DNA from 2 places in the Rhizobium anhuiense bv. trifolii genome. Region 1 is predicted to be linked to the other one. Evidence: riboswitches for the same ligand, from Rfam matches in the RefSeq annotation. Region 1 holds a riboswitch; the other holds the start of a gene.

Evidence for each region. Region 1 has a riboswitch for cobalamin ahead of NE851_RS24755 (ABC transporter substrate-binding protein). Riboswitches for the same ligand answer to the same signal wherever they lie in the genome.
Region 2: linked by a shared signal. The riboswitch ahead of bluB (5,6-dimethylbenzimidazole synthase) and the one ahead of NE851_RS24755 (ABC transporter substrate-binding protein) in region 1 are both predicted to bind cobalamin.

Annotation. Positions count from the first base shown of each region.
Region 1 covers NZ_CP098803.1:3,233,692-3,248,265, reverse strand. Annotated here, with positions in the region: gene NE851_RS24780 (response regulator) at 1-283, opposite strand, end outside; gene NE851_RS24775 (sensor histidine kinase) at 285-1,757, opposite strand; gene NE851_RS24770 (AraC family transcriptional regulator) at 1,866-2,861, opposite strand; gene NE851_RS24765 (DsrE family protein) at 2,950-3,318, shown strand; gene blh (bifunctional sulfur transferase/dioxygenase Blh) at 3,501-4,781, shown strand; cobalamin riboswitch at 5,056-5,305, shown strand; gene NE851_RS24755 (ABC transporter substrate-binding protein) at 5,488-6,504, shown strand; gene NE851_RS24750 (FecCD family ABC transporter permease) at 6,501-7,541, shown strand; gene NE851_RS24745 (ABC transporter ATP-binding protein) at 7,538-8,302, shown strand; gene NE851_RS24740 (HIT family protein) at 8,408-8,899, opposite strand; gene NE851_RS24735 (MYG1 family protein) at 9,045-9,968, shown strand; gene NE851_RS24730 (c-type cytochrome) at 10,167-10,556, shown strand; gene NE851_RS24725 (cytochrome c oxidase subunit II) at 10,705-11,523, shown strand; gene ctaD (cytochrome c oxidase subunit I) at 11,588-13,357, shown strand; gene NE851_RS24715 (cytochrome c oxidase subunit 3) at 13,354-14,067, shown strand; gene NE851_RS24710 (heme-copper oxidase subunit III family protein) at 14,077-14,574, shown strand, end outside.
Region 2 covers NZ_CP098803.1:2,754,044-2,768,617, reverse strand. Annotated here, with positions in the region: gene NE851_RS22360 (hypothetical protein) at 1-418, opposite strand, end outside; gene NE851_RS22355 (methyl-accepting chemotaxis protein) at 479-2,353, opposite strand; gene NE851_RS22350 (MFS transporter) at 2,585-3,988, opposite strand; cobalamin riboswitch at 4,186-4,373, shown strand; gene bluB (5,6-dimethylbenzimidazole synthase) at 4,415-5,104, shown strand; gene NE851_RS22340 (DUF2865 domain-containing protein) at 5,108-6,199, opposite strand; gene NE851_RS22335 (ribonuclease H family protein) at 6,539-7,075, shown strand; gene NE851_RS22330 (NADP-dependent malic enzyme) at 7,142-9,454, opposite strand; gene NE851_RS22325 (FAD-binding oxidoreductase) at 9,678-11,117, shown strand; gene NE851_RS22320 (TetR/AcrR family transcriptional regulator) at 11,237-11,797, opposite strand; partial or broken gene NE851_RS22315 (efflux RND transporter periplasmic adaptor subunit) at 12,030-13,209, shown strand; gene NE851_RS22310 (multidrug efflux RND transporter permease subunit) at 13,215-14,574, shown strand, end outside.

The DNA of each region.
Region 1 (14,574 bases):
GCCGGCCGGCAAAGGCGGGATCGATACCCGCTGGCCCATATCCGGTTGCGAAGGCGAAGGGGATACCGCGCTGCTGAAGGACCGCCGCCACCGGAAATGACTGATGCCCGGCGAGGTTTACATCGAGAACGACGAAATCGAGATTGCCATCGGCGGCAACCTCCAGCGCCGAGGGCAAACGCGCGGCGGTCGCCACGACCTCGTGACCGAGGTCCATCAGCATGTCCTCGATCATCATGGCGATGGTCATTTCATCTTCAACGACAAGTACACGCTTGGCCATGTCATTCGTTCCGGAGACGGTCTGCCGGAGCGTCGAGACGGAAGGAAAAACCCCGTTCGGCAAACGAAATCTCCACATTGCCTCCCGTCTCCGCGGCAAGGCCGCGCTGGATGAGGACCGTGCCGAACCCCTTCCGCTTCGGTTGTTCCACCGGCGGTCCGCCATGTTCGTCCCAGTCTATGCGGTAGCGTTGCGTTCCGTCGTCGATGATTTGAAGGGAGCATCTGACGCGGACGGCGCCGCCATCACTCGACCATGCGCCGTGGCGCACGGCATTTGTGCCGAGTTCATGAAAGGCCATGGTCAGCGCCAGCGCCGTCTTTGCGGAAACCCGGATATCGTCTCCGGTGAGCTCCCATCGCCCGCCATCCGGCCGATGCGGAACTGTCGCCTGGTCGAGCGTCTGTTTCAGGGACGCGCTGCTCCACAGTTCTCCCGTCAGCAGATCATTGGCACGGCCGAGCGACACCAGCCGCGCCGTGAAACTGTCCAGTGCACGCGGGATGTCGTCGGCATCCCGGAAGGTGCGGTACGCAAAAGCCTGCACCATCGCCAGATTGTTCTTAACGCGATGATTGAGCTCATGAACGACAAGTTCCAGCTGCTGCTGCTTGCGTCGCCGCTCGGTGATATCGGTCGCGGCCCCAAACCATTCGACGATGGCGCCTGCGTCGTTCAGGAGTGGAACAGCCCGTGACAACACCCACCCGGTGCTGCCGTCGGCCCGCCGGACGCGATGCTCGCATTCGAAAACACCCTTGCTTGATATCGCCTCGTCGATCACCGCCTGGATCGCCGGAATGTCCTCGGGAAACAAATAGGCCTCCTGCCAGGCGACAGTCGGATTGGCGGTGTCGGCAAGAACGTTGCGACCGTCGAGCTGCTGCATCTCCTTCCAGTCGGCGCTCATGCGATAGACGATATCGGTCGTGGCCGTAGTGAACGCCCTGAACCGCTCTTCGCTCTCGCGCAGCCGCCGCTGGGCAAGGACGCTTTTCGTCGTTTCGACGACGATCGCGATGACGCCCGCGGGTTTGCCACTTTCGTCGAGGACGGGCGAATAGTCGAGGTTCATCCAGGCAGGAGCCGGGCTGCCGTGGCGCAACAGCGTCAGTTCCTGGTTTTCGTAGGCGAGCGTTTTACCGGACAGCCCAACTTTCATGACATTGTCGTTGAAGTCGGCAATTTCGCTCCAGCCCTCGCGGATCTTGGAACCGAGAAGATCCGGATGGCGGCTGCCGGCGAAGACGGAATAGGCGTCGTTATAGATCATCACGCCGTCCTCGCCCCAGAGAAGAACGATCGGCACGGGTGAGAGCAGGAGCATGTTGGTGGCCGTCTTCAGACTTTGCGGCCAGAGATCGAGAGGACCGAGCGGCGTCTTGCTCCAGTCGCGGGTCTGGATCAGTCGGCCAATTTCCCCGCCACCGACAGGAAAGCGAGTTGTGAGTGGCTGAGGGGATTCGGAATCCAAGGCGCGCTCCCGATTTTGATGGTGCTTCTAATTAGCGCATCCTTTGATTTTTTCCACCCATGAGTGTTGCGGCTTCCTCATGCCAACCTTGTCCGAGCCGATCACACTCTAGGCCCGCGCCATCGCCCGCCACGTCGCCGGCGGGGTGGCGAAGGCGCGAGAGAAGGCGCGATTGAAGGCGGCTTCGGTGGCGTAGCCGGCGTCGTAGGCGATTGTTGCGATAGGCTGACCTGAGGTGGCGAGGGCGACACTTGCGAGGTAGAGCCGCCAGTCCCTGATATAGCGGATGGGCGAGGTCGAGAGCATCGCCTGGAAGCGGTCGGCGAGGGCGCTGCGCGACAGGCCGGAGGCTGAGGCGAGGTCCTCCAGCGACCAGTCGTGTCTGGGATCGTCGTGAATGAGGGAGAGACAGCGCGACAGCGCGGGGTCGGCAAGGGCTGCCAGCCAGCCGACCGAGCGCGGTTCGGCCATCATGATCTGATGGCGCAGGATCTCGATGAACACGATTTCAGTCAGCCGCGGCAGCATGGAAACTCCGCCGGCGCGCGGCCTGTCGACCTCCTCGATCATCTGGCGGATGGTGGCGCGCAACCAGTCGCCGTCATTGACGGCCCGTGTCCTGACATGGATCATTTTCGGCAGCGCCTGGCGCAGCGGCGCAAAGCTCAAGCCGTCCCATTGCAGATAGCCGCAGAGCAGCCGCACCCTTTGCGCCGCCTCGCCATAGCGCAGCACGGGAATCTCACGCCAGGGCTTCTGCGGCAGGTCGCGCGTCGGCAGCACCAGCATGCCGTCCCTTCCCGCGCCGAGCTGATGTCCGGTGCCGAAGGGGAAGACCAGCACGTCTCCGGCCTCCAGATCGGTCTCTTCCCCTTCCGTCTTCAGCCAGCAGCTGCCGGCCACGACGATGTGAAAAGGCATCGTGCCCGAAGCCTTGGCCGAGAGGTTTGCTAAGGCCGGCGCGGCATCCGTCTGCCAGTCGCCCGTCGGCATGAAGCAGAACTGCAGCGATCCCGACAGGCGGATCGTCGAAAGCAGCGCCGACAACACGTCGTCGCGCACGACACCCGCAACGCCTGGATTTTCGGACAAGGCTTCACGCATCCCGGCCAAATACGCGCCCCGCGCACCCTCCTATGGTGTTCTCGCTCACTCGTGGTGAGCGTTCATTTCAATTCACTGGGAGAATACTATGCAAACTCAAAGCGACAAACTGGTCGTGCTCATCACCAAGGGCATCGAATCCGAACTGTCCTCCGTCGCCTTCACCATTGCCAATGGCGGCATCACCGCCGGGCTGAAGGTCTCGGTGTTCCTCACCAGCACCGGGATCGATCTGGTGCGCAAGGGTGGCCAGCGCATGACACATGTGCCGCCGCTTGATCCGCTGTCGATGCTGATCGAGAATTTCCAGCAGCGCGGCGGCACGATCTGGGCCTGCCCGCCCTGCGTGACCTCGCGCGGTTACACGCAGGAGGACATGCTCGACGGTGTCGTCATCGTCGGCGCCAGCGCCATGCATGCCGAGATCAAGGAGGGCGCTGCGACGCTGTCGTTTTGACCGGAGGAGCCGGGCCGGGCGGAAGTATGAGGAGCCTCTCCCGCCGGTTTCGTCAGGCTTTGCGGGCCGGCGGCAAGCTCGGGGATGCGACAAGTGGTCTATTCTTGCGCTCGGCAATATACTTGTGAGATTGTGTCGATATACATGCGATAATGCCTGATGAGGGCAGCGCGGGGGCTTCGATGACATCCGTGAGGGTCAATGAGCTGATATCGGTGACGGGGCAGCCCGGCGCCGCGGACTTTGGTGCTTTCGCGGCAGACGGCTTTGCCGCCGTCATCAATGCCCGGCCGGATGGCGAGGAGCCGGGGCAACCCGGTAATGCAGCGGAGAAGGCTTCAGCCGCCGCCGCCGGGATCGCCTACAGCTTCGTGCCGGTGAAGGGGGCCGAGATTACCGAGGCCGATATCCGCGCCTTTCAGGCGGCGATAGCTGAGGCGAAGGGGCCGGTCGTCGCCCATTGCAAGAGCGGCACACGGGCGCTGACGCTTTATGCGCTGGGCGAGGCGCTGGACGGGCGGATGAAGTCCGGGGATGTCGAGGCCTTTGGTCAAGGCCTCGGCTTCGATCTTGCCGGCGCGCGGCGCTGGCTGGAGAAGCGGGCAGGGCAGGTACCTCATGTGAAGGCCTTCTTCGAGCCCCGCACCTGCAGTGTGCAATATGTCGTTTCCGACCCGGCGACGAAACGCTGCGCCATCATTGACCCGGTGCTCGATTTCGACGAGATGTCGGGGGCGACGGGCACGGCCAATGCCGACGCCATCCTCGCCCATATCGAGAGCGAAGGGCTGACGGTCGAGTGGATCCTCGACACGCATCCGCATGCCGATCATTTCTCCGCTGCGTATTACCTCAAGGGAAAGACCGGTGCGCCGACGGCGATCGGCGCCCATGTCACCGACGTGCAGGCGCTCTGGAAGGAGATCTACAATTGGCCGGCGCTCGCGACCGACGGCTCGCAATGGGACCGGCTGTGTGCCGATGGCGAGACGTTCGAGATCGGCACGCTCAAGGCCCGCGTGATGTTTTCGCCCGGGCACACCCTCGCCTCGATCACCTATGTAATCGGCGACGCCGCCTTCGTGCACGATACGGTGTTCACGCCGGATTCCGGCACCGCCCGCACGGATTTCCCGGGCGGCAGCGCCAGCGCCCTCTGGCACACGATCCAGGCGATCCTGTCGCTGCCCGAGGAGACCCGGCTGTTTTCCGGCCACGACTATCAGCCGGGTGGCCGCCACCCGCGCTGGGAAAGCACGGTTGCCGCCCAGAAGCGCGCCAATCCGCATATATCGGGCATCGACGAGGCCGGCTTTGTGGCGCTGCGCCAGGCGCGCGACCGCACGCTGCCGAAGCCGAAGCTGATGCTGCACGCGCTGCAGGTCAATATCCGCGGCGGGCGGCTGCCCGAGCCGGAGGAGAACGGCCGGCGGTATCTGAAGATTCCGCTGGATGCGTTGTGAGGGGGCGGCCCTGGCAACCGCCGCATCGTTCAAAGCGCGTTTCCTATAGCAGCCCCGGCGAAGTCATCCCCACCAATAGCAGCCGGCACCCATGTTCCCCAACTGCTTCATAGGCAAGGCAGTTTATCGTAAGGAAGCGCCTTTCGCCGCAATATCAACCGACCGCCACCGGCAGTTTGCGCACCGAACGGCGGCGCGCAGCCATGCGCGCGATATATTTATCCGCCGGTGGCGCGGCGCCCTCTGAATAATCATTGACGGCGCGCGGGCAGGCGACGTAACTGGGGGAGACGGTTCCCTGAAGATGACTCCAAGGGGATTAATAGGGAACACGGTGAGGACGACCCAGTAGGGACCGAGACCGTGGCTGCCCCCGCAACTGTAAGCGGATTGTCGATCTCGGGGTTGATCGCGGAGCGATCATGCCCTTGGCCTAAAGGCTACGCCACTGCGGATATCGCGGGAAGGCGGATGAAAGACGGATATCCGCAAGCCAGGAGACCTGCCGTCAATCGCGATCCAATCAACCGGGCGGGGATGCCCGGACAAGGAACAGACATGATTGACCTTCTGAACCTTCGCCTGATATCGGCATGCATCCGTCTCGATTGGGCCTCCCGCGGCTAGTCTACGCGTCGGCGTGACTTCAGCGTTGCGTATATGCGCGCGGCGCGGCCGTGCCTGTTTTCCCATCATCGAGGTTTTCATGCGTCAATTTCTCGCCATCATGACATTTGCCTTCGGGCTGGCCGGCCTTGCGGCACCAAGCTTGGCCGCGACCCAATATCCCCTGACCGTCAGCAATTGCGGCCAGCAGGTGACGTTCCAGAAGGCGCCCGCCAGGATAGTTTCGATCGGCCAGGGCATGACTGAAATTCTGTTCTCGCTCGGCCTTGCCGACAAGATCGCCGGAACCGCAGTCTGGGTTGGCCCCGTCCTGCCGCAATATGCCGAGGCCAACAGCAAGATCAAACGCCTCGCCGACAACGATCCGAGCTTCGAATCCGTCGTCGGGCAGGAGCCCGACCTCGTGGCGGCCGAGTTCGAATGGCATGTCGGCGCGCAGGGCTCCGTCGGCAAGCGGGAGCAGTTCAAGGATCTCGGGATCAATACCTTTCTCGCGCCGGCCGATTGCGTCGCCAAGGTCAACACCGATGGCGGCGACGGTGTGCGTGGGGAGCTGTTCACGATGGATCTGATCTACCGGGAAATCGCCGAACTCTCGGAGATCTTCGACGTCAAGGAGCGCGGCGACACGCTGATTTCCACGCTGAGGAAGCGCGAGGCGGATGCCGTGGCGTCGATATCGGGCGCAACGGGCAAGAACCTACCGGTCGTCTTCTGGTTCTCCAGCAAGGAGGTCAACGGCGACGCCTTCATCGCCGGCAAGAACAGCGCGCCTGCCTATATCCTCAAGACGATCGGCGCGAAGAACGTCGTGACAACCGAAGAGGAATGGCCGCTGGTCGGCTGGGAAACCATCGCCCAGGCGAACCCGGCGGTGATCGTGCTGGCGACGATGGATCGCCGCCGTTATGCGGCCGACGATCCCAAGGTCAAGCTCGACTTTCTCGAGAACGACCCTGTGACCAGGGAACTCGATGCCGTCAGGAACAGGCACTTCGTGATGATGGATGCGCAATCGATGAATCCAACGATCCGTACGATCGACGGCGTCGAGACATTGGCGAAGGGCATCAAGTCCTTCGGCCTGGCACAGTGAAGACAGTATCGCTCAGGCGGCAGGGATGGTGGGCGCTCGCCGCGCTCACCATTGCCGCGCTTCTCCTTCTTGGACTGATGATCAGTCTCGCCGTTTCCATCGGCGAGATTGCCATCCCGCTTGCGACGACGGCTGAGGCGGTTTCGAACCGCCTGTTCGGAACCGATTTCGAGCTCAGCCGCATCCACCAGGGCATCGTCTGGGATTATCGGCTGAGCCGCGCCCTCGTCGCGGCCAGCGCCGGCGCGTCGCTCTCGCTCTGCGGCGCCATCCTGCAGGCGCTGCTGCGCAATCCGCTGGCCGAACCCTATGTGCTCGGCATCTCCGCCGGCGCCTCGACGGGAGCGGTCTGCGTGATGATTCTCGGCTTCGGCTACGGTATTCTCGGCCTGTCGAGCGGGGCCTTCATCGGCGCAGTCATGGCCTTTTTGCTGGTCGGCTTCCTGGCGACGGGTGCGGGGGGAACCGGCGAACGCATCATACTGTGTGGCGTCGCCGGTTCGCAGCTCTTCAACGCGCTCACCTCCTACATCGTGACGACATCGGCGAATGCCGAGCAGGCGCGCGGCATCCTGTTCTGGCTTCTGGGGTCGCTCAGCGGCGTACGCTGGCCGGATGTCTACCTTTCGGTGCCGATCGCGCTTGCCGGCTTCATCGTCTGCATGGCCCATGTGCGGGCGCTCGATGCCTTCGCGTTCGGCACGGACGCCGCCGCCTCGCTCGGCATTGCCGTGCGCCGCGTCCAGATCGTGCTGTTCGCCCTGACGGCGGCGATGACGGCAAGCGTCGTCAGCATGGTGGGCTCGATCGGTTTCGTCGGCCTCGTCATACCCCATGCCGCCCGCTTCCTTGTCGGGCCGGCCCATGGGCGGCTGCTGCCGGCAACGGCGCTCGGCGGCGCCATCTACATGGTCGGCGCCGATATCCTTTCGCGCATCATCATACCGCAGCAGATCCTGCCGATCGGTGTCGTCACCGCGCTCTTCGGCGCGCCGGCCTTCGCCGTCATCCTCTATCGCGTACGAGGGAATGCATGAGCATCAACGTCGACGAGGTGAGCTTTGCCGCCGGCGACAACGTCATTGTCAACGGCGTCAGCCTGACGGTGAAAAGGGGCAAGGTGCTCGGGTTGCTCGGGCCGAACGGTTCCGGAAAGTCGAGCCTTCTCAGATTGATCTGCCGGCTGCGCAAGGTTCGCAGCGGTGTCATCAGGCTCGGCGAGGACGACATTTCCTCGCTGTCGCGCGCAGCCCTTGCGCGTCGCGTCGCCTTCGTCGAGCAGCAGTCGACGACCGATACGCAGTTGACCGTGCGCGATGTGGTGCGGCTTGGCCGCACCCCGCATCGCGGGCTGTTGTCGTCCTGGGGCGCCGAAGACGACGCTGCCGTCGACCAGGCGCTGTCGCGGACGGGCATGCGGGAGAGGGCAGGCCAGCTCTGGCAGACACTGTCGGGCGGCGAGCGCCAGCGCGTCCATATTGCGAGATCGCTGGCGCAGGCGCCGAGCGAACTGCTGCTCGACGAGCCGACCAACCATCTCGATATCCAGCACCAACTCGACATTCTCTCGCTGATCTCGAAGCTCGGTATCACCTGTATCGTCGCGCTGCACGATCTCAACCTGGCGGCAATGTTCTGCGACAGCCTGGCGGTACTTCAAAAGGGCAAGGTCATCGCCTCGGGCGCGCCGGAGGATGTGCTGACGGAGGAGATGATCGGCCGGGTCTTCGGCGTTCGCGCCCATGTCCAGAAATCGGCCGTGCATGGCCGGCATCATATCCAATACGTCATGGATTAAGGAACGGCGGGGAATTTCGATCTCAAGGAGGGGTATGACCTCACTGGCCTTCTTCCGGGCCTGGCGCCGTGCGCTCGTCGCAAGACAGCCGGGACCGGCGCTGTCTTAGGCTTCAGGCGCCGAAAACCGCATTGCCTCCCGCAACAGCTTGATGACCTCTGAGACCGATGGCCCGCTGATGGGCGGCGGCTCTGTGCGTTCGCAGAATTCGCGCCAGACAAACAGCGTCAGTTCCGCGCCATCCGTTGCGGTTTCCCCCGGACCCTCTGCAAAACTCTGGAGCAGGCGATATCGAGCGTCCTTCCAGAACAACTCCTCCACCCAGTCATATATCGGGATCACATGGAAATGGATCGGATAACCGGGCGTGTGCCCGTATCGGCCGATATAGACGCGCTGGGCATTCAATTTCCGTTTCAGGGCGCTCTGAACCCTTGCGAGCAAGGGGCCGAATTCGGCCAAAGCGTCTTCAGACAAATCCGACAGATCGTTGGTATCGGTCTTGGAACTGAGCATGAGGTAGCCGGGAAGGGCGGAGTTGCGTCTTCCGTTTTCGCAAATGTCGCTATTCACTTGTGGTGGCGGCAGAATAGGCAGTTTCGCGAGGGTTGCAAATGACGCATCCGAGACATAATCAAGGCCAAGTCCAAGAGCCTTATCCCAGAGAGACTTGTCGTCATATCCGCCAACCGCTATCTGGTGCTGATCCTAGGCGAACCCGCCGAGAACGATAAGGCCTTTTATGATCCCCGATTTCCTCGTCACCCATTCCGGTGGCTTCCATGCCGACGAATTGCTGTCGAGCGTCATCCTGACCCGGCTTTTCCCGCAGGCGCGTATCGTCCGCAGCCGGGCGCCGGAATGGATCACGCCGGGCAAGGATCGCATCATCTACGATGTCGGCGGCGCCTATGACCCTGCCGCCGGGATATTCGACCACCACCAGCGCGGCGCGCCGTTGCGTGACGATGGCCAGCCCTACAGTTCCTTCGGCCTGATCTGGAAGCATTACGGCCGTGATTATCTCGCAGCCTCCGGCCTTCCCGAAGCACATGTCGAGACGCTGCATGGTTCTTTCGACGCCAGTTTCGTGCTGCCGGTCGACCTGACGGACAATGGCGCGCTCAGCCCCTCCGGGCCGCTGGCCGGGTTGACGCTGCCGGCTCTGCTGGAAACGCTGAAACCGGTCTTCGACGATGCCGACCCCGCTGCCGACGACCGTGCCTTCCACGCGGCCCTTGCCATCGCCCGCAGTTTCGTCGAGGCCAGGATTGCGCAGAGTGCTGCGAAATTGCGGGCCGAGGCGGTCGTGCATCAGGCAATCGAGGCTACCGGGCAGGGGCGTGTTTTGGAATTGCCGAGGGGAATGCCCTTCCGGCCTGCTATCGTGAAAGCAGGCGCCGATCATCTGCTGTTCGTCGTCCACCCGCGCGAAAAGGACTGGTGCGTGACCGGCATCCGCCGCGCCGAGGATGGTTTCGAGCTCAGGGCCGATCTGCCGGCGGCCTGGGCCGGGCTCACCAATGGCGCATTGGAGGCGGCGTGCGGCATAGAGGGCGCGAGCTTCTGCCACAACGGCCGATTCATCGCCGCCGCCAGGACCCGAGAGGCGGCGCTTGCCATGGCCGAACTGGCGGTAGAGGAGGCGCTTTCGATCGGGCAATAGGTCAAATAGCGGCAGCTCAGGCAGCTTATCCGCGCCGGGTTCACCTCGTATCAGATTACGTTCAGATGGCTCCAATTGTAGGGCCGATTGACTTGCTGCCGCGAAGGACTAAGCTTTAAGCCATACAACCACTACCCATACGCGAGAGATTGCTGAGGGTGCAAGTGGCTGGCAACCTTGAGGAGGATGAGGTTTGCCATGGACTATCGTGTTATTCTGCTGATTGCCACATCCGTGATTGCCCTTTCCCCCGGTCGCGCCGGGGCGCAGGAAGGCGATGCGACCGCGGGTGCCGTCGTTTTCAAGAAATGCGCAACCTGTCATGTCGCCGATTCCGATACGAACAAGGTCGGTCCGTCGCTGAACAAGTTGTTCGGCCGACAGGCCGGCACGCATCCTGATTTCGCCTATTCGGCCGGAATGAAGGCGGCCGGCGAAGGCGGTCTGGTCTGGGACGAGACAGTGCTGCGCGACTATCTGCATAATCCGAAAGCGAAGGTGAAGGGCACGAAGATGGCCTTCGTCGGCGTGAAGGACGACCAGGAGATCACCGATCTCATCGCCTATCTCAAGCAATATTCCAAATGATGGGCCATACTCCAAAATGACGGGTGGAAGTGACGCGGCAGGTGCCTAAATTGCCGTAATTGCCGATATTTTCTATCTGTGCGATAATAAAGACGGACTTTTTGCGGAATGCGGTTTCACGGGTCAACCTGCTCGAGGAGGAGCGGAAATGGCTGTCGTGCTGATCCTCGTCCTGATTGTCGTCGGCTCCGTGCTGTTCCATGTGCTGAGCCCGTGGTGGTGGACGCCGATCGCGTCCAACTGGACCTATATCGACAGCACTCTCGTCATCACCTTCTGGATCACCGGCATCGTCTTCGTGGCAGTGGTCTTGTTCATGGCCTATTGCGTCTTTCGCTTCCGGCATAAGCCGGGCAACAAGGCGCATTACGAGCCTGAAAACCGCAGGCTGGAGGTGATGCTCGCCTCGGGAACGGCGGTCGGCGTCGCCGCCATGCTGGCGCCCGGCCTCATCGTCTGGAACCAGTTCATCACGGTGCCCGCCGATGCCGCATCGGTGGAGGTCGTCAGCCAGCAGTGGCTGTGGAGCTTCCGCCTGCCGGGGGCGGACGGAAAGCTCGGCCGCGCCGAAACGCGCGACGTTACGCCCGAAAACCCGCTCGGCCTCGACAAGAACGATGCAAGCGGCCTCGATGACATCATCATCGAAGGCGGCGAACTGCACCTGCCGATCGGCAAGCCGGTGCACATGTTGCTGCGCTCGGTCGATGTGCTTCATGATTTCTACGTGCCTGAGTTTCGCGCCAAGATGGACATGATCCCCGGCATGGTCACCTACTTCTGGCTCACGCCGACGCGGACGGGTACCTTCGAGATCCTCTGCGCCGAACTCTGCGGCGTCGGTCATCCGCAAATGCGCGGCACCGTCGTCGTCGACAACGACGTGGACTATCAGACCTGGCTCGGGCAGCAGCAAACATTCACCCAGTTGACGGCGTCATCGGGAGAGCTGCCGTCGGCAAACTGAACCGTGCAGTGGTCGCAGACCGCAGGCCGGTTCGGTGAACCGGCGGGGGAAGGGAAGAGAGATCATGGTCGAGATTCCATCCGGCAGCATCCCATCCGCCGAAGTCGAGGATGTGGAGCTTTATCATCCACACAGCTGGTGGACGAAATATGTGTTCAGCCAGGATGCCAAGATCATCGCCGTGCAATATTCGATCACCGCCATCGCGATCGGCCTAGTGGCGCTGGTACTCTCCTGGCTGATGCGGATTCAGCTCGCCTTCCCCGGCTATTTCACCTTCATCGATGCCGATCACTATTACCAGTTCATCACCATGCACGGGATGATCATGGTGATCTATCTCCTGACTGCGCTCTTCCTCGGCGGCTTCGGCAATTACCTCATTCCGCTGATGGTCGGCGCGCGCGACATGGTTTTCCCTTACGCCAACATGCTGAGCTACTGGATCTACCTCCTCGCGGTGCTGATCCTCGCCGCCGGCTTCTTCGCCCCCGGCGGCCCGACAGGGGCCGGCTGGACGCTTTATCCGCCGCAATCCGTTCTCTCAGGCACACCAGGCGGCAAGGACTGGGGCATCCTGCTGATGCTGACCTCGCTGATCGTCTTCATCATCGGCTTCACGATGGGCGGGCTGAACTATGTGGTAACCGTGCTGCAGGGGCGGGCGCGAGGGATGACGCTGATGCGGATGCCGCTCACCGTCTGGGGCATTTTCACCGCGACGGTGATGGCGCTGCTCGCTTTTCCCGCACTCTTCGTCGCCTGCGTCATGATGCTCTTCGACCGCGTGCTCGGCACCAGCTTCTTCATGCCCGCCATCGTCGAGATGGGCACGCAGCTCCAGCATGGCGGCGGCAGCCCGATCCTGTTCCAGCACCTCTTCTGGTTCTTCGGCCATCCCGAGGTCTATATCGTGGCGCTGCCGGCCTTCGGCATCGTCTCGGACCTGATCAGCACGCATGCGCGCAAGAATATCTTCGGCTACCGCATGATGGTCTGGGCGATCGTCATCATCGGGGCGTTGAGCTTCGTCGTCTGGGCGCACCACATGTATGTCAGCGGCATGCACCCGGCCTTCGGCTTCTTCTTCGCCACGACGACGCTGATCATCGCCATCCCGACGGCGATCAAGGTCTATAACTGGGTGCTGACGCTGTGGCGCGGCGATATCCACCTGACGCTGCCGATGCTCTTTGCGCTCGCCTTCATCGTCACCTTCGTCAATGGCGGGCTGACCGGCCTGTTCCTCGGCAATGTCGTCGTCGACGTGCCGCTGTCGGATACGATGTTCGTCGTGGCCCACTTCCACATGGTCATGGGGGTCGCGCCGATCCTCGTCATCTTCGGGGCGATTTATCACTGGTATCCGAAGGTGACGGGGCGCATGCTGAACGATGTGCTCGGCCATATCCACTTCTGGATCACCTTCCTCGGCACCTATGCGATCTTCTTTCCGATGCACTATCTCGGTCTGCTCGGCGTGCCGCGCCGCTATTTCGAGATGGGGGAGACGGCCTTCGTTCCGCCGTCGGCCCACACGCTGAACATCTTCATCACAGTCATGGCGCTGGTCGTGGGCGCCGGGCAGATGGTCTTCCTGTTCAATCTCGCCTGGAGCCTCTTCCGGGGCAGGGAGGCCGGCGGCAATCCATGGCGGGCAACGACGTTGGAATGGCAGACGCCTGAGACGCCGCCGGCGCATGGCAACTGGGGCAACGACCTGCCTGTGGTCTATCGCTGGGCCTATGATTACAGCGTGCCGGGGGCGGCCGAGGATTTCATTCCGCAGAATGTGCCGGCAACGGCTGGCGTCACCCGGGAGACGCCGGCATGAGCGTCGTGCTGATCTTTCTGGCCGCCATCGCCGCCATCATGATCTGGTGGCTCTCCGGGCAGCGGCTGACCTCGAAGCCCTGGCTGGAGACCGGCTCCGTGCAGATGCCGGTTCATGACGGCACCGGCCGGCCGCCGGTGCCGCCGGTGAAGATCGGTCTCTTCGTCTTTCTCGGCGTCGTCGGCGCGCTCTTCAGCCTTGCCGTCAGCGCCTATTTCATGCGCGCAGCCTCGGCCGACTGGTGGGGGATGCCGGTTCCGCGCCTGCTCTGGGTGAACACCGCGGCGCTGGCCTTGAGCAGTGCGGCGCTGCAATGGGCTAAGCGCGAAGAGCGGCATGGCCGCATGGAAAGCCTGCGGCCTGCGCTCGTTACGGCACTTGCGCTTGCGGTCTTCTTCCTCGCCGGGCAGATCCAGGCATGGCGGGAGTTGGTCGCGGCAGGCTACGTGCTTGATGATAACCCTGCCAACAGCTTCTTCTACATGCTGACCGGGTTGCATGGCCTGCATATTCTTGGTGGGCTGGCGGTGCTGGCGCGCACGACGGTCAAGGCCTTCGCAGCCGATATCGCGCCGGAGAGGCTGAGCCTTAGCGTCGATCTCTCGGCTATCTATTCGCATTTCATGCTTGCGGTCTGGCTGCTGCTCTTCGCGCTTTTTGCCGGCTGGGCCAGCGATTTCGTCGATCTCTGCCGGACGTTGATTAGCTAGGGGGTGCAGATGGCACAGACTATCGAGACACATGGCGGGGCTGACCTCAGGCCATCAGGCCTTCGCGGTGTCGCCGCCGATTTCAGCTCGGATCAGCGCGCCTTCAAGACCGCCTCCTGGGGCAAGGCGATGATGTGGATCTTTCTCTTGAGCGACACCTTCGTCTTCGGTTGTTTCCTAATCGCCTATATGACCGCCCGAATGTCGACGCCCGTACCATGGCCCAATCCGAGCGAGGTCTTCGCGCTGCATATCGGCGGCCAGGATGTGCCGTTGATCCTGATCGCGATCATGACCTTCGTGCTGATCTCGAGCAGCGGCACCATGGCGATGGCGGTCAATTTCGGCTATCGCCGCGACCGCCGCACGACGGCGGTGCTGATGCTGCTGACAGCGCTTCTCGGCGCATGCTTCGTCGGCATGCAGGCCTTCGAATGGACGAAGCTGATCACCGAAGGCGTGCGCCCCTGGGAAAACCCGTGGGGGGCGGCGCAGTTCGGCTCGACC
Region 2 (14,574 bases), 480 kb from region 1:
ACTTGCCTTCGTCGCCCTGCCAGTAATCTGACGTGACGTCGCTCTGGCCGACATTCAGGCCCTTTGCATCCATGACGAAGATCTCGGTGATCTTGCCGCCGGAGGCCTCCTTCTTCGCCTGAAGGAATTTCGACAGCGCATTGTTGAGCACGCCGTCGATCATCGAGTGGTCGGAACCATCGACTTCGGCGCGCCACTTCTTGTCGAGGGCGTCGATATCGGCTGCACTCAGGTTGGCGTTGGCGGCGTCCTGCGCCTTGACAGCCTCGATGATCGCGGGGTCGTTCAGCCAGGGCGTTACGTCGCTCTTCACGTAGTCGAAGATCGGGGCAAGCTTCGCATCCTCAGCCATGGATACGTCCATGGGCACGGCAAATGCGGTGCAGGCCAAAAGAAATGCGGGCACGAGTTTCTTCATAACTGTTTCCTTCCTGATTATAGGTTGCTGAGAACTAAGGCTTATCGGACGAAGGCGGCGTCAGAACTCTTCCCAGGCACCGGGAGCGGCGGCAACGGCGGCATTGCCTGCATGACGCTGCACGTAGGCTCGGGGTTCGGGACGAGATTGGCGGGCGGGTTGAACGGGTTTGGTCTGGCTGGCCGCGGCCGCGCCGACGACGAATCTGCCGGCCGAGTCCTGCAGTTGGCGTCCCTGCGACAGCAGTTCCTGGCAGGCCGCATTGGTTTCCTCGACCATTGCTGCATTCTGTTGCGTCGCCTGATCCATCTGGTTGATCGCGCCATTGATTTCCTGCAGACCGGTCGCCTGTTCGCGATAGGACTGGACGATGGAGGCGATACTGTCGCTGATGCGGTTGATCTGCTCCTCGATCTTCAGGAGAGCGTCGCCGGTTTCGTTCACCAGCCCGACGCCTGCGGCAACCTCTTGGCCGGACACATTGATCAGGTTCTTGATTTCTTTGGCGGCATTTGCCGACCGCTGGGCGAGTTCACGCACCTCCTGCGCGACAACCGCAAAACCCTTGCCGGCTTCGCCCGCACGCGCCGCCTCGACGCCGGCGTTCAGCGCCAGCAGGTTCGTCTGGAAGGCGATTTCGTCGATGACGCCGATAATGCGGCCGATCTGGCTCGACGAGGTCTGAATACGGTCCATCGCGCCGATGGCATCACGCACCACCGTCGCCGAGACGTGAGCGCTGCGCTTCGTCTCCTCGACCAGCTTCCCGGTATTTTCGGCGCGCTGCGACGATGTTCGGACGGTGGTGGTCATCTCATCCAATGCGGCAGCGGTCTGTTCCAATGATGCCGCCTGTTGCTCGGTCCGCTTGGCGAGTTGATCTGCGGAGGAGGCAAGCTCGCTCGAGCCGCCTTCAACCGCCACGGAGGCGGCCTTGATCTCCGTCAGTGCGGCGGCGACGGCCTCGACCATGTTGTTGAAATCCTGCCGCAACTTATCGAATTCCGGACCGAGATCGGCCAGGTGTACGGAGAAGTCGCCTGCGGCGAGCTTTTCCAATGCATTTGCGAGAGCGGTCATGACCAGCCGCTGCGTGTTGCTGGCCTCTTCCGTGAACAATGCGTTGCGCGCCCGTTCGGCATCGAGCGAAGCGCTCTGCTCGGCAGCGGCCTGCTCCCTTTCGACCTTCGCAATCGCCTCGTGGCGGAAAACTTCCAACGCACGCGCCAGGAAGCCGATCTCGTCGCCATTTTCCTTGTAGGTGACGGGAGAGGCCAGGTCGCCTTTCTGCAAGGCGCTGATCCGTTCGCTGATGATCCGGATGGGCCGGCCAACGAGGCTGCGCATGGCAAGAAGGAAGGCGATGACGGCCAAGGCGGTGATCGCGGACTGCGTGAGCAGCGAAACGAGAACCTTCTGCTTGACTTCAGAAGCGATTTTTTCGACGGACCAGTTGGTGACGATATAACCGGTGACCTTGCCTGACTTATCCAGCGGGAGGGGTGCGGTGATCGTCACCACGCCGGCAGATAACCCGCCGTCATTGATGGTCGTCTTTTCCGGCTTTGCACTCAGGCCCTTCGCCAGATCGGCCGCTGCGGGCAGACCGTTGATGCCGTCACGTGTCCAGGTGTCGACGGCGACAGCCTCCGCATTGAATGCGGCAAACTGCACGAGATCGAGCGAGGGATCGTCGCGGTAGAGCGAATAAGCCTCTCGAACGGCATTCGCCTTGCCCCATTTCACGCCGCCCGCCGCCAGAGAGGCAAACTGCTCCGCATCCTTGGACCAGTTCGCCTTGGCGCCGTCGATCAGCGCTCGGGTTTCGTACATCCATGTGTAGGTAGCAAAGGCGGAAATGCCGCACAGATTGACGGCCACGATAATCGCCGCCAGCTTGGCTGTCAGAGGCATCGTTTTCAAAAATTGGAACATTCCGCGGGGGCCTAGAATTGCGGCTCAGTCGGACATGTTCCCGACCGGCGTATCAATACGGGCATCCACGCTGACGGTCACATCACGAGCGCTCATGCCCATGTCCTGATAGCGACCCAAAACGCGCAAACGCAGTGTGTATTTGATGTGTGAATAAATCATAAAGTAGAAAGGGATGCCGGAGCACACGCGTGTGATTTCGCTATCACGCCCGCTGGTGATCTGCCGCGATCAGCTGTTTTCCGCGATCGCCTCTTCGGGCTCCGTCTGCCGGTGTTTGCGGCGGCGCGTCGTCAGTTCCGCGCCGGCATCGCGCGGCAGCCGCAGGAAGGTGATGCAGGCGAGCGCCGAAATCGCCGAGACGCTGAAGAAGGCGACGTGGAAATCCGAGACCAGCAGCCGGCCGCCCTGGAAGCTGCTCGAAATTTCGAGGATGCCGCCGGCGATCGCCACACCCATTGCCATGGAGATACGCTGGGCAACGGCATTGATCGCGGTTGCCTGGCTGCTGTCGGCGGCGTCGACATCGCCGAAGGCCATGGCGTTGACGCCCGAGAAAGCCATGGAGCGGAACAGGCCGCCGATCAGCAGGCAGGCCATGATCAGGAAAAGCGGGGTTTCGGCGGTGAACAGGCCGTTGATGCCGAGGAAGATCGCCGCCAGCAAGGTGGTGATTGATATGACGGTGCGGAAGCCGAAGGCATTGAAGGTGCGCGAGGCGGCGAATTTCGAGCCCATGGAGCCGAGTGCGCTGACGAAGGTGACCGAGCCCGATTGCAGCGGCGTCAGGCCGAAGCCGAGCTGCAGCATCAGCGGCATCAGGAAGGGCAGCGCGCCGAGCCCCATGCGGAAATTCGAGGCGCCAAGGATCGCCGCCCGGAACATCGGGTAGCGGAACATCTTCGGATCGAGAAGCGGATAGGGTGCGCGGCGGGCATGCAGGAGGTAGATGAGACCGGCAAGGATGCCGATCGCAACCGTGACATAACCGTAGATGACGGGCACGGCCGGCAGGCTGATCACCGAGACGCCGAAGACGAATCCGGAGAAGCCGAGGCCGCAGAGGAAGAAGCCCGGGAAATCCATCGGCCGCGGGCTGCGCGGCTCGACCGCCGGCAGGAAACGGGTGACGAGGATGATGCCGAGCACGCCGATCGGGACGTTGATCCAGAAGATCCAGTGCCAGGTGAGATAGGTGGTGAGGAAACCGCCGATCGGCGGCCCCATGATCGGGCCGATCAAGGCGGGAATGGTGAGCCAGGCCATGGCGTCGACGAGTTCGTGGCGCGGCGTTCCCCGGACCAAAAGCAAGCGGCTGACAGGCGTCATCATCGAGCCGCCGGCGCCCTGGATCAGCCGCGAGATGACAAAGGCCGTGATCGAGTTGGAGAAAGCGCAGGCGACCGAGCCGATCATGAAGACGAAGATCGCCATGCGGAAGATGTTGCGCGCACCGAACCGATCGGACATCCAGCCGCTGATCGGGATGAAGATCGCCAGTGCCACGAGATAGCTGGTAACGGCGAGCTTCAGCGCGATCGGCGAGGTGCCGATATCGGCTGCGATCGCCGGCAGGCTGGTGGCGATCACGGTCGAATCCATCTGTTCCATGAACAGGGCGACCGCAAGGATCATGGGCGTGAGGCGGGGCACGGGCAACCGGGATGCTGCGAGGGACTGTATCGTCCATACGCCTTCGGTGGTGATAAGGCCATAGAAACTATGGATGAAGGAGCTTTGTCGAGCCGCTTCAAACCGACGCGGGAGGGTGCGTGGCTCAACGTGGTTCCCGACTGCGTCCTCGGGCCGGCTTGCCGTCGCCGCGCTTTCCTGAAATAGATGCGCCGTCAGGTGCCCGCCATCAACGCGGGAGAATCGGGAATCCGGTGCAAGGCCGGAACGTGCCCAACGCTGTAAGGCCGACGCTTGCCGCTTCATCTCGCCACTGGCTTCTCGCCGGGAAGGCTGCGGCAGACGGATGACGCCGAGTCAGAAGACCGGCCTGGCAAGATTGACCGATCCGCGCGGACGGCGGGCGGTTGCGTTGTTGGGGATTTGACGATGCGACCCTTTGATGAGGATGCCCTTTCGGCGGCGTCCGGTTTTTCCTTGGCCGAGCGCGAGGCCGTCTATCACGCGATCAAGACGCGGCGCGACGTTCGCAGCCAGTTCCTGCCCGATCCCTTGCCTGACGATGTTGTGGAGCGGCTGCTGACGGCCGCCCATCATGCGCCCTCCGTCGGCTTCATGCAGCCGTGGAATTTCATTCTGGTGAAAAGTGCCGCGGTCCGGGCGCGCGTCCAGGACGCCTTTGTGAAGGCCAATGAGGAGGCGGCGCTGATGTTTACCGGCGAGCGGCGACAGGCATACCGCTCCCTCAAGCTCGAAGGCATCACCGAGGCACCGCTCGGCATATGCGTGACCTGCGACCCCACCCGCAGCGGCAGCGTGGTGCTGGGGCGCACCCACAATCCCAGGATGGATAGCTATTCCACAGTCTGCGCCATCCAGAATCTCTGGCTTGCGGCGCGGGCGGAAGGGGTCGGCATCGGCTGGGTCAGCATTTTTCGCGAAGGCGATCTGAAAAGCATTCTCGGCATACCCGAGCATATCGAGGTGGTCGCCTGGCTCTGTGCCGGTTTCGTCGATCGGCTTTATGACGAGCCGGAACTCTCCGTCAAAGGCTGGCGGCAGCGCCTGCCGCTCCAAGAGCTCGTCTTCCATGACGGGTGGGGACGCAACGACCCGTAGCAATCACTGCTGTTGAGGCTGCGGCCCCGGCGTTGCCGGATTGGCGAGGTCGATCGAGCCTTGATCACCGGCAAGAAATTGCGGGCCGACCTGGCGGACCTTGTTCTGCACGGGATCGTAGGGGCGCTCCGGGACGGATGGTTGCGGTGGGGCTGCGGCAGCATCCTTCGCCGTGGGATTGGTGCGGATGGTGGTGATCGAACCTTGTTGCGGCGGTTCGCTTGACGGCTGCTTGCCGCGCATCTCATCGTAGTAGGCGGTGAGATTGCAGGCGCAGGAGGACTTTTCCCCCGGCGTGCGGTTCTTGTAGGCAAAGGCGTTTTTCATGGCGCTGTAGGGCGTGCCCGTTGCGACCGAGATCATGTTCGAGGCTTCGGTGCTCGTCACGTCACGATAGAACAGCTCTGTCTCGATACCCGGGCACATCTTGGCGCACGTCTGGGCGTCGCGGCCGAAATCGACCGAAGTGGCGTTCGAGCTGATCGGGAAGAAGCCGCCGTCGCAGGTGCGCACGCACATGGTGCTGACCGGCGAGAGCATTTCGGCCCGCGGCAGGCCGTAGCGCGGATCGACCTCTTCACCGCCGCCGAGCGGAATGAAGGTATCGGTGCGCATCGCCTGCTCCTCGATGCTCGGGGCGGGGTCGGCGGCGCTGCGATCGCTCGGGGCATAGAAGTTTTCGCTGTTGCAGCCATTGAGATCGAGCGCGGCGATCAGTTCACGGCGCGTCCCATCATCGCCGCTCTGGCCGGCCAGCTCGTTACGGCGGTCCTGGAGATATTGGATATTGTCGATCATGCGGGCTTCGGACTGCGAGAGTTCACCGCAATAATCGGCATTCTCGCCGCCGATCACGACCATGCTGCCCGAGGTGCAGCCATTGTTGCGCAGCTCGTTGCGAACCTTGCGCAGCTCGAGGTTCTGCTCGGCCATGGCGCTGGCATATTGGCGCGCCTCCCGGCCGTTGCTATTGCCGATCGATCGCGGCAGATCGGCGAGACGGCCGCGCAGGTCCTCGCAGACCGCGCTCGTCTGCGCGGCGGCGGGCGCTGCGAAGGCAAGGAGGAGGGCAAGAGACAGGTTTCGGCGTTTCACGGCGTCGTCCGGGGTGAGCAAAAAGTCGATCGGTCGATTGCGGCCTCGATCGCCGCGCATTGTCTCTTAAGGCGTTTCTCTTAATGAGCTTGGAGAAAATCCTAGCGCATTTTCGCGATCTTATCCAGCAGACGCGGGTAATCTTCCGTAAGGGGAGGTCGGGGCAGATTCATTGTCCATGATCCACATTGCCCTACAGTTCTCGGTCGGAGCGGGCACTGTTGCCGCCACCATCGTCAATGGTTGACACAACGCAGAGATACAGTTCGAATGTCCGCTTCGGGGCGAGCAGGCAGTCGCAAAATTGCGCTGGCGCAGCGAAGGCAAATAGCGGAGAAAATGACGAGCATTTCCAACAAGCTTCACTTCCCTGCAACAACAGTCGGAATATCGGAAGGCCAACATCGCCTCCACCTCTTCGTCGACGGTTGCTACGAACCCGGTTCCGGGCATGGGGGCTGGGCTTTTGTCGCCTATCGCGATGCCGTGGAGATCGCCTCGGGCTTCGGCGGCGTCGAAGATTCCGCCAATAATTCGATGGAATTGGCCGCCGTCCTCGAGGCGGCAATATGGATCAATAACCAAACAACAGGCGAACCTGCGACCATCTGGTCGGATTCCGTCTACGTCGTCAAAGGCTGCAACAGCCGGCGGCATATCTGGAAGAATAATGGCTGGAAGAAAAGCAGCCCGAATGGCAATGGCCGAAGCCGAACGATCGCCAATGCGGAACTCTGGAAAGCGGTTGACCTTCAGCTGTCCCAAAACGGTCTGGTGGCAATTGCCTGGTGCAAAGGCCATTTCGGCATCGCCGGCAACGAACGCGCGGATGCGCTTGCGGATAAAGGGCGCCTTTCGTTACAAGGCGCCCGATAGCTGTTTTATATCAACCGGTTGCAGATGCCCAAGACCAGCCTAAGCATGACGAAATGAGGAGCCGGCTTAGGCCGGCTGCGATGCTTCGACGACGGCAAGTGCCGCCATGTTGACGACGCCGCGGGAGGTGACCGAAGGGGCAAGGATGTGGGCGGGCAGGGCCGTGCCGAGCAGGATCGGTCCGACATGCAGGCCGTCGGTCATCGACTTGACGACACCAAGCGTGATGTTGGCGGCATCGAGGTTCGGGAAGACCAGGAGGTTCGCTTCGTCGTGCAAGGTCGTGTCCGGCATGACGCGCTTGCGCAGCGCTTCGGTGATGGCGCTTTCGCCGTGCATCTCGCCGTCGACTTCGAGATCGGGAGCGGCGTCGCGCACGAGCTGCAGAGCGCTGCGCATTTTCGTGGCGCTTTCGGATTCGCGCGAGCCGAAGTTGGAGTGCGAGACGAGGGCGGCGCGCGGGGTGATGCCGAAACGGCGGATTTCCTCGGCCGCCAGCACCGTCGCCTCGGCAACCTCCTCGGCGGTCGGATTGAAGGTGACGTAGGTGTCGGTGAAGAAGGTGGCGCCGCGCTGCGAGATCATCAGGCTGAGTGCGGAGAAATCACGGACATCCTTGCGCTTGCCGATGATCAGGCGGACGTCGCGCAGATGCTTCTCGTAACGGCCTTCGAGGCCGCAGATCAGCGCATCGGCTTCACCGCGCCGCAGCGCCAGCGCGCCGATGACGGTGGTGTTGGTGCGCACGATGGTGCGGGCGGCTTCGGGAATGACGCCGCGACGGCCGACGAGCGAGAAATAGAGATCGACATATTCACGGAAGCGCGGATCGTCTTCCGGATTGATCACCTCGAAATCCTGCAGCGGGCGGATGCGCAGGCCATAGCGTTTGAGGCGCGTCTCGATGACCTGCGGGCGGCCGATCAGGATCGGTTCGGCGAGGCCTTCCTCGAGCAGCACCTGGGCGGCGCGCAGCACGCGTTCGTCCTCGCCTTCGGAGAAGATGACGCGCTTGCGCTCTGCAGCCTTGGCGGCGGTGAAGATCGGCTTCATGACGAAGCCGGAGCGGAAGACGAAGCGGTTCAGCTGGTCGAGATAGGCGTCGAAATCCTGGATCGGGCGACGCGCCACGCCGCTCTGTTCTGCTGCCTTGGCGACCGCCGGCGCGATGCGCAGGATGAGGCGCGGATCGAAGGGCGAGGGGATGAGGTAATCCGGACCGAAGACCGGGGTCTCACCGGAATAAGCACGGGCGGCGACGTCGGACGGCTCTTCCCGGGCAAGCGCGGCGATGGCGCGCACCGCCGCCATCTTCATTTCCTCATTGATCGTCTCGGCGCCGCAATCGAGCGCGCCGCGGAAGATATAGGGGAAGCAGAGGACGTTGTTGACCTGGTTGGCGAAATCCGAGCGGCCGGTGCAGATCATCGCATCGGGGCGGGCGGCGCGGGCGAGATCCGGCATGATCTCCGGCGTCGGGTTGGCGAGCGCCATGATCAGCGGCTTGTCGGCCATCTGCGCCAGCAGCTCCGGCTTCAGGACGCCGGCGGCGGACAGGCCGAGGAAGACGTCGGCGCCGCCGATATTTTCGGCCAGCGTGCGCGTGTCGCTCTTCTGGGCATAGACGGATTTCCATTCGTCCATCAGCTCGGTGCGGCCCTCGTAGACGAGGCCTTCGAGATCGTGGACCCAGATGTTTTCGCGCTTCGCCCCGAGAATGACAAGCAGGTTGAGGCAGGCAAGGGCGGCAGCACCCGCGCCGGAGGCGACGATTTTGATGTCGGCGATGTTCTTGCCGGCGAGTTCCAGCCCGTTCAGAATCGCGGCGGCGACGATGATCGCCGTGCCGTGCTGATCGTCGTGGAAGACGGGGATCTTCATCTTCTCGCGCAGGCGCCGCTCGACCTCGAAACATTCCGGCGCCTTGATATCTTCGAGGTTGATGCCGCCGAAGGTCGGTTCCAGCGAGGAGACGGTCGAGACCATCTGCTCGACGCTTGCGGCATCGATCTCGATATCGAAGACGTCGATGCCGGCGAATTTCTTGAAGAGTACGGCCTTGCCCTCCATAACCGGCTTGGAGGCGAGCGGGCCGATATTGCCGAGGCCGAGCACGGCGGTGCCGTTGGAGATGACGGCGACGAGATTGGCGCGCGAGGTGTATTCGGCCGCCATTTCGGGATTGTCGCGGATGGCGAGGCAGGGCGCGGCAACACCCGGCGAATAGGCGAGCGCCAGGTCGCGCTGGTTGCCGAGTGGCTTGGTCGCCTGGATCTCCAACTTGCCCGGACGGGGATAGCGGTGGAAGAAAAGCGCCTGTTCGTCGAGATCGCCGCTCGTCAGGTTCTTTTCCGTCTTGGATTTATCCGGGTGATCCATTGCCGCCTCCGTGCACGTCTTTTTGGGAGTTCCCTCCATACATCAATCGGATACGGGCGACAGTATGGAAATGGGGGATGGGAAAAGTTTTCGTGATGAGCGTGCCGTGGGGCCAAGCGGCGGCCCTGGTTAGCTAATCCTTTTGGAAAACTTGTTTGACGACCTCAACAGGCGCAGGATGCCGGCCGCGACGGTGCGGGGCGCCGGTCGCATGGAGGAAATCATGGACAATTTGAACCTGACGACTCTGCAAAGGGGTCAGACGATGGTCAATGACGTAGCCATCGATGCCTTTGCCGCCGGATTTCGCGGCAGTCTGCTGACCAGCAAGGATATGGATTACAACGATGCGCGGGCGATCTGGAATGCGATGATCGATCGCCGGCCCGGGCTTATCGCGCGTTGCGCCGGTGCAGCCGATGTCGTGCGGGCTGTGCGGTTTGCACGCGACAATAATCTGCTCGTTTCAGTGCGTGGCGGCGGGCACGGCATTGCCGGCAACGCCGTCTGCGAGGGTGGTATCGTCATCGACCTGTCGGCGATGAAGTCGGTGCGGGTCGATCCTGAGACCAAGCGCGCCAGGATCGAGCCGGGGGCGACGCTTGCCGATGTCGACAAGGAAACGCTGGCCTTCGGGCTGGTACTGCCGACCGGGATCAATTCCACCACCGGCATCGCCGGCCTGACGCTCGGCGGCGGCTTCGGCTGGCTGACCCGCAAATTCGGGCTAACGCTCGACAATCTGCTTTCGGTCGATGTGGTGACGGCCGACGGTGAGCTGGTCAAGGCGAGCGAGACTGAGAAACCTGACCTGTTCTGGGCGCTGCGCGGCGGCGGCGGCAATTTCGGCGTCGTCACCTCCTTCGAGTTCAAGCTCAACCCGCTCAACACAGAGGTGCTGGCCGGCCTCGTCGTGCATCCCTTCGCCGATGCGGAAAAGGTGCTTAAGGAGTACCGGCAGGCACTGGAAGAAGCACCCGACGAACTGACCTGCTGGGTGGTGATGCGCCAGGCGCCGCCGCTGCCGTTCATTCCCACCGAATGGCACGGCAAGGAGATCGTGGTGCTCGCCATGTGCTATTGCGGAGACATTGCGGCGGGAGAGAAGGCTGCGGCGAGATTGCGCGCGATCGGAAAGCCGATTGCCGACGTCGTCGGCCCGGTGCCGTTCACCGGCTGGCAGCAGGCATTCGACCCGCTGCTGACGCCCGGTGCGCGCAATTACTGGAAGAGCCAGGATTTCGCCGCCCTATCGGATGCGGCAATCGACGTGCTGCTCAAGGCCGTGCGCAAGCTGCCCGGACCGGAATGCGAGATCTTCATCGGCCATGTCGGCGGTGCTGCCGGCCGCGTGCCCACAGAGGCCACCGCATTTCCGCAGCGCAGCTCGCATTTCGTCATGAATGTGCATGCCCGCTGGCGGGAAACGGGAATGGACGGAAATTGCGTCGGTTGGGCGCGGGAACTCTTCGAGGCAACCAAGCCGCATTCGGTTGGCACCGCCTATGTCAACTTTATGCCGGAGGACGAGACCGATCGGGTCGAAAGCGCTTACGGTGCCAATTACAGCCGCCTTGCCGAAATCAAGCGGCGTTACGATCCGAACAATCTGTTCCGGATGAACCAGAACGTCAAACCCACGGCGGCCGTACGGGCTGCCTGACGGGAATGGCGCGACATCAAGGCATTGAGCCTGCGCCGCGCGTTCGCTTTACGCGCGGCGGCAAAATGATCCGAATGCTCGACGACTGATGTCCTCGGCCGGTGACAATCTGTTCTTTGTCAGCCTTTGGTGAGTTCGATCAATTCCTGCAACAGCGCCGTGTCGTCGGGAGCCGCCTGGTTGTCAGGCCTCAGAACATGGGCAAGCCATGCTCCGTCCGCCGCCAGGCGAACGATTTCGAGCCGCATTCCAGCGTCGGTTTCGGCGTGTTTGATGAGCCGGTCATTCATCCATTTATGCCAGAGCGACTTGGAGTAGGGGTCGGCAAGCACGGTCATGGTCTGCGCCGACCAAGGGCTTTGGTTAAGGGCGCGGTCGGCAAATAGCGTGCGGACATAGGCGCGGGTGAATGTGCCGTGGCCGCCCTTATCCCTTTCCAGTTCCTGATCGATCTCGCGGTCGAGATTTTCCATCATGCCGTCGAATACGGCTTCTATGAGCGCCTGCTTATTGGGGAAGTGGTGAAACAGACCTCCCTTGGTCACGCCGGCTGCGCTGGCGACTGCCTGCAGGCTGACGGCGGCGAGACCATGTTCGAGCGCCAGCTTCGTGGCGCAATCGAGAAGAGCCTGCCGCACGACATCCGGCTGTTTCTTTCTGTTGCGGGGGCTATCTACCAATGCATGACCTGTGTTCGGGATAAGCTTCGCGTCGAGATGGTTCGAGAGGATCAGTATCACTCCCGGGATCGCCGGACCATGGGAACTTCAAGTATGAGAATACTATCATACCGACCGGTAGGTATCTTGCAATGCGAAAAAAGATCGACTATCTGTCGGTTCACGAGGCCCGCCGAACGTCATGTCGGCGGGCTGTGCTTTTTTGGACCCCAGCGGACCATCAGGAAGGCTTATGAATATGCTTTTTCGTCCGAAATCATTAGGTTACGCGCTGACGTTGGCGCTGTTGCTCGGCGCCGGCCTGCCGGCTCACGCACAGGAAGGCGGCGCGATGCCGCCTGCAGCCGTCAGCGTCCTAACGCTCAAGGCGCGTCCGGTTCCCGTTGTCAGCGAATTGCCCGGCCGCATTGCCGCAACGCGCGTTTCGGAAGTGCGGGCTAGGGTTTTCCGGCATCCTGCAGGAACGGGTGTTCGAACAGGGCAGTCTCGTTCACCAGGGTGACGTGCTCTACCGCATCGATCCGGCGCTCTTCCGGGTCCGCGTGGCGAGTGCCGAGGCAAGCCTCGAGCGCGCCAAGGCGACGCAGTTGAATGCCCGCCAGCAGTTGGAGCGCCAGAAGTCGCTGCGCGACCGCGATGTCGCAAGCGGTATCGAATATGATGCGGCCGCCGTCGCCCTTGCCCAGGCCGATGCCGATGTCGCGCTGGCGCAGGCAGCGCTCGACGAGGCGAAGATCAATCTCGGCTATACCGAAGTCCGGGCGCCGATCACTGGCATCATCGGCGGCGCGCTGGTGACGGAAGGCGCGCTGGTGACGGCCGACGCCGGGGATGCACTGGCGATGATCCAGCAGATCGACCCGGTCTATGCCGACTTCACGCAATCCTCCGGAGACCTGCTGGCGCTGAAGCGGGCGGTCGAGAACGGCAGCCTGGCATCGACGGAAGCCGGGAAGGCCGATATCAAGCTCGTCTTCGACGACGGCACGGTCTATGGCGAAGCCGGAAAGCTGCTCTTCAGCAGCGCCAGCGTCGATGCGACGACGGGTCAGGTCACGCTCCGCGGTGAATTCCCCAATCCGAAGGGCGACCTGCTGCCGGGGCTTTATGTCCGTGTTCGCATCGAGCAGGCCGTCCGTGTGAAGGCAATCCTCATTCCGCAGCGCGCCGTCATCCGCACGGCCGATGGCAAGGCGCAGGTCTATGTCGTCCAGGAGGGAGACGTGGCGCAACCGCGCGATATCGAGCTCGGTCAATCCTCCGGCAATGAATGGGTCGTCGAAAGCGGCCTGTCGTCGGGCGAACGCCTCGTCGTCGACGGTGTCCAGAAGCTGCAGCCGGGCGCAAAGGTCGCGCCGGAAGAATGGCGGGATGGCCAGCTCGCGTCCGGTGACGCCAGGAAGCCGGAGTAAGCTCGATGGCACGTTTCTTTATCGATCGCCCGATCCTTGCCTGGGTCTTTGCGATCTTCATCTCCATCGCCGGCCTGATCGCGCTGCCCTTCCTGCCGGTCGCCCAATATCCGAAGGTCGCGCCGCCGCAACTCAGCATCACCACCAGCTATCCCGGCGCGTCGCCGCAAGATATCTATCAGGGCGTCACCCGCCAGATCGAGGAAGAGCTGAACGGGGTCGAGCACCTTTCCTATTTCGAGTCGACCTCCGATACATCGGGCGCGATGACGATCACTGCGACTTTTGCGGCAGGCACCGATATCGATCAGGCCTCAGTTGACGTTCAGAACGCCATCCGCCGTGTCGAGCCGCGGTTGCCGCAGTCGGTCAAGGATCAGGGCATCACGGTCGAGGAGGCGTCGTCCGGCTTCCTGATGTTCATCTCGCTGACCTCGACAGACGGCAAGACCGATGAGGTGGCGCTCGGCGACTATCTCAACCGGAACGTCATCGGCGAGCTGCGCCGTCTCGAAGGCGTCGGTCGCGCGCAGTTGTTTGCCTCGCAGCGGGCGATGCGTATCTGGATCGATCCCGACAAGATGGTCGGCCTCAACCTCACCGCCTCCGACATCAGCGCGGCGATTTCGGCGCAGAATGCCCAGGTGGCGGCGGGCCAGATCGGCGCCGCACCCAATCCGATCTCGCAGGACCTGACGGCGACGGTGCTGGTCAAGGGACAGTTGACCGACACCAAGGAGTTCGGAGACATCGTGCTGCGCGCCAATGCCGACGGATCGAACGTCAGGCTGCGCGATGTCGCGCGCATCGAAGAGGGCAGCGAGAGCTACAGCTTTTCCACCCGCTTGAACGGACAGCCGAGTGCGGCGATCGCCATCCAGCTGTCGTCGACAGGCAATGCCGTCAATACCTCCAATCTGGTCAAGGCGAAGATGGAGGAGCTATCGCGCTTCTTCCCGGCGGGCGTCGAATATGCGGTTCCCTACGACACCAGCCCGTTCGTCTCGGCATCGATCGAGAAGGTGGCGCATACGCTCGCAGAAGCCGTCGCACTCGTCTTCGTCGTCATGCTCATCTTCCTGCAGAGCTTCCGCTACACCATCATTCCAACGCTCGTCGTGCCGGTCGCGCTGCTTGGGACGCTTGCTGTCATGTATGCCGCCGGCTTCTCGATCAACGTGCTGACGATGTTTGCGATGGTGCTGGCCATCGGCATTCTCGTCGACGACGCCATCGTGGTGGTGGAAAACGTCGAGCGGCTGATGGCGGTGGAAGGGCTGTCGCCAAAGGAGGCGACCAAGAAGGCGATGCGACAGATCACCGGCGCGATCCTCGGCATCACGCTGGTTCTTTCCTGCGTCTTCG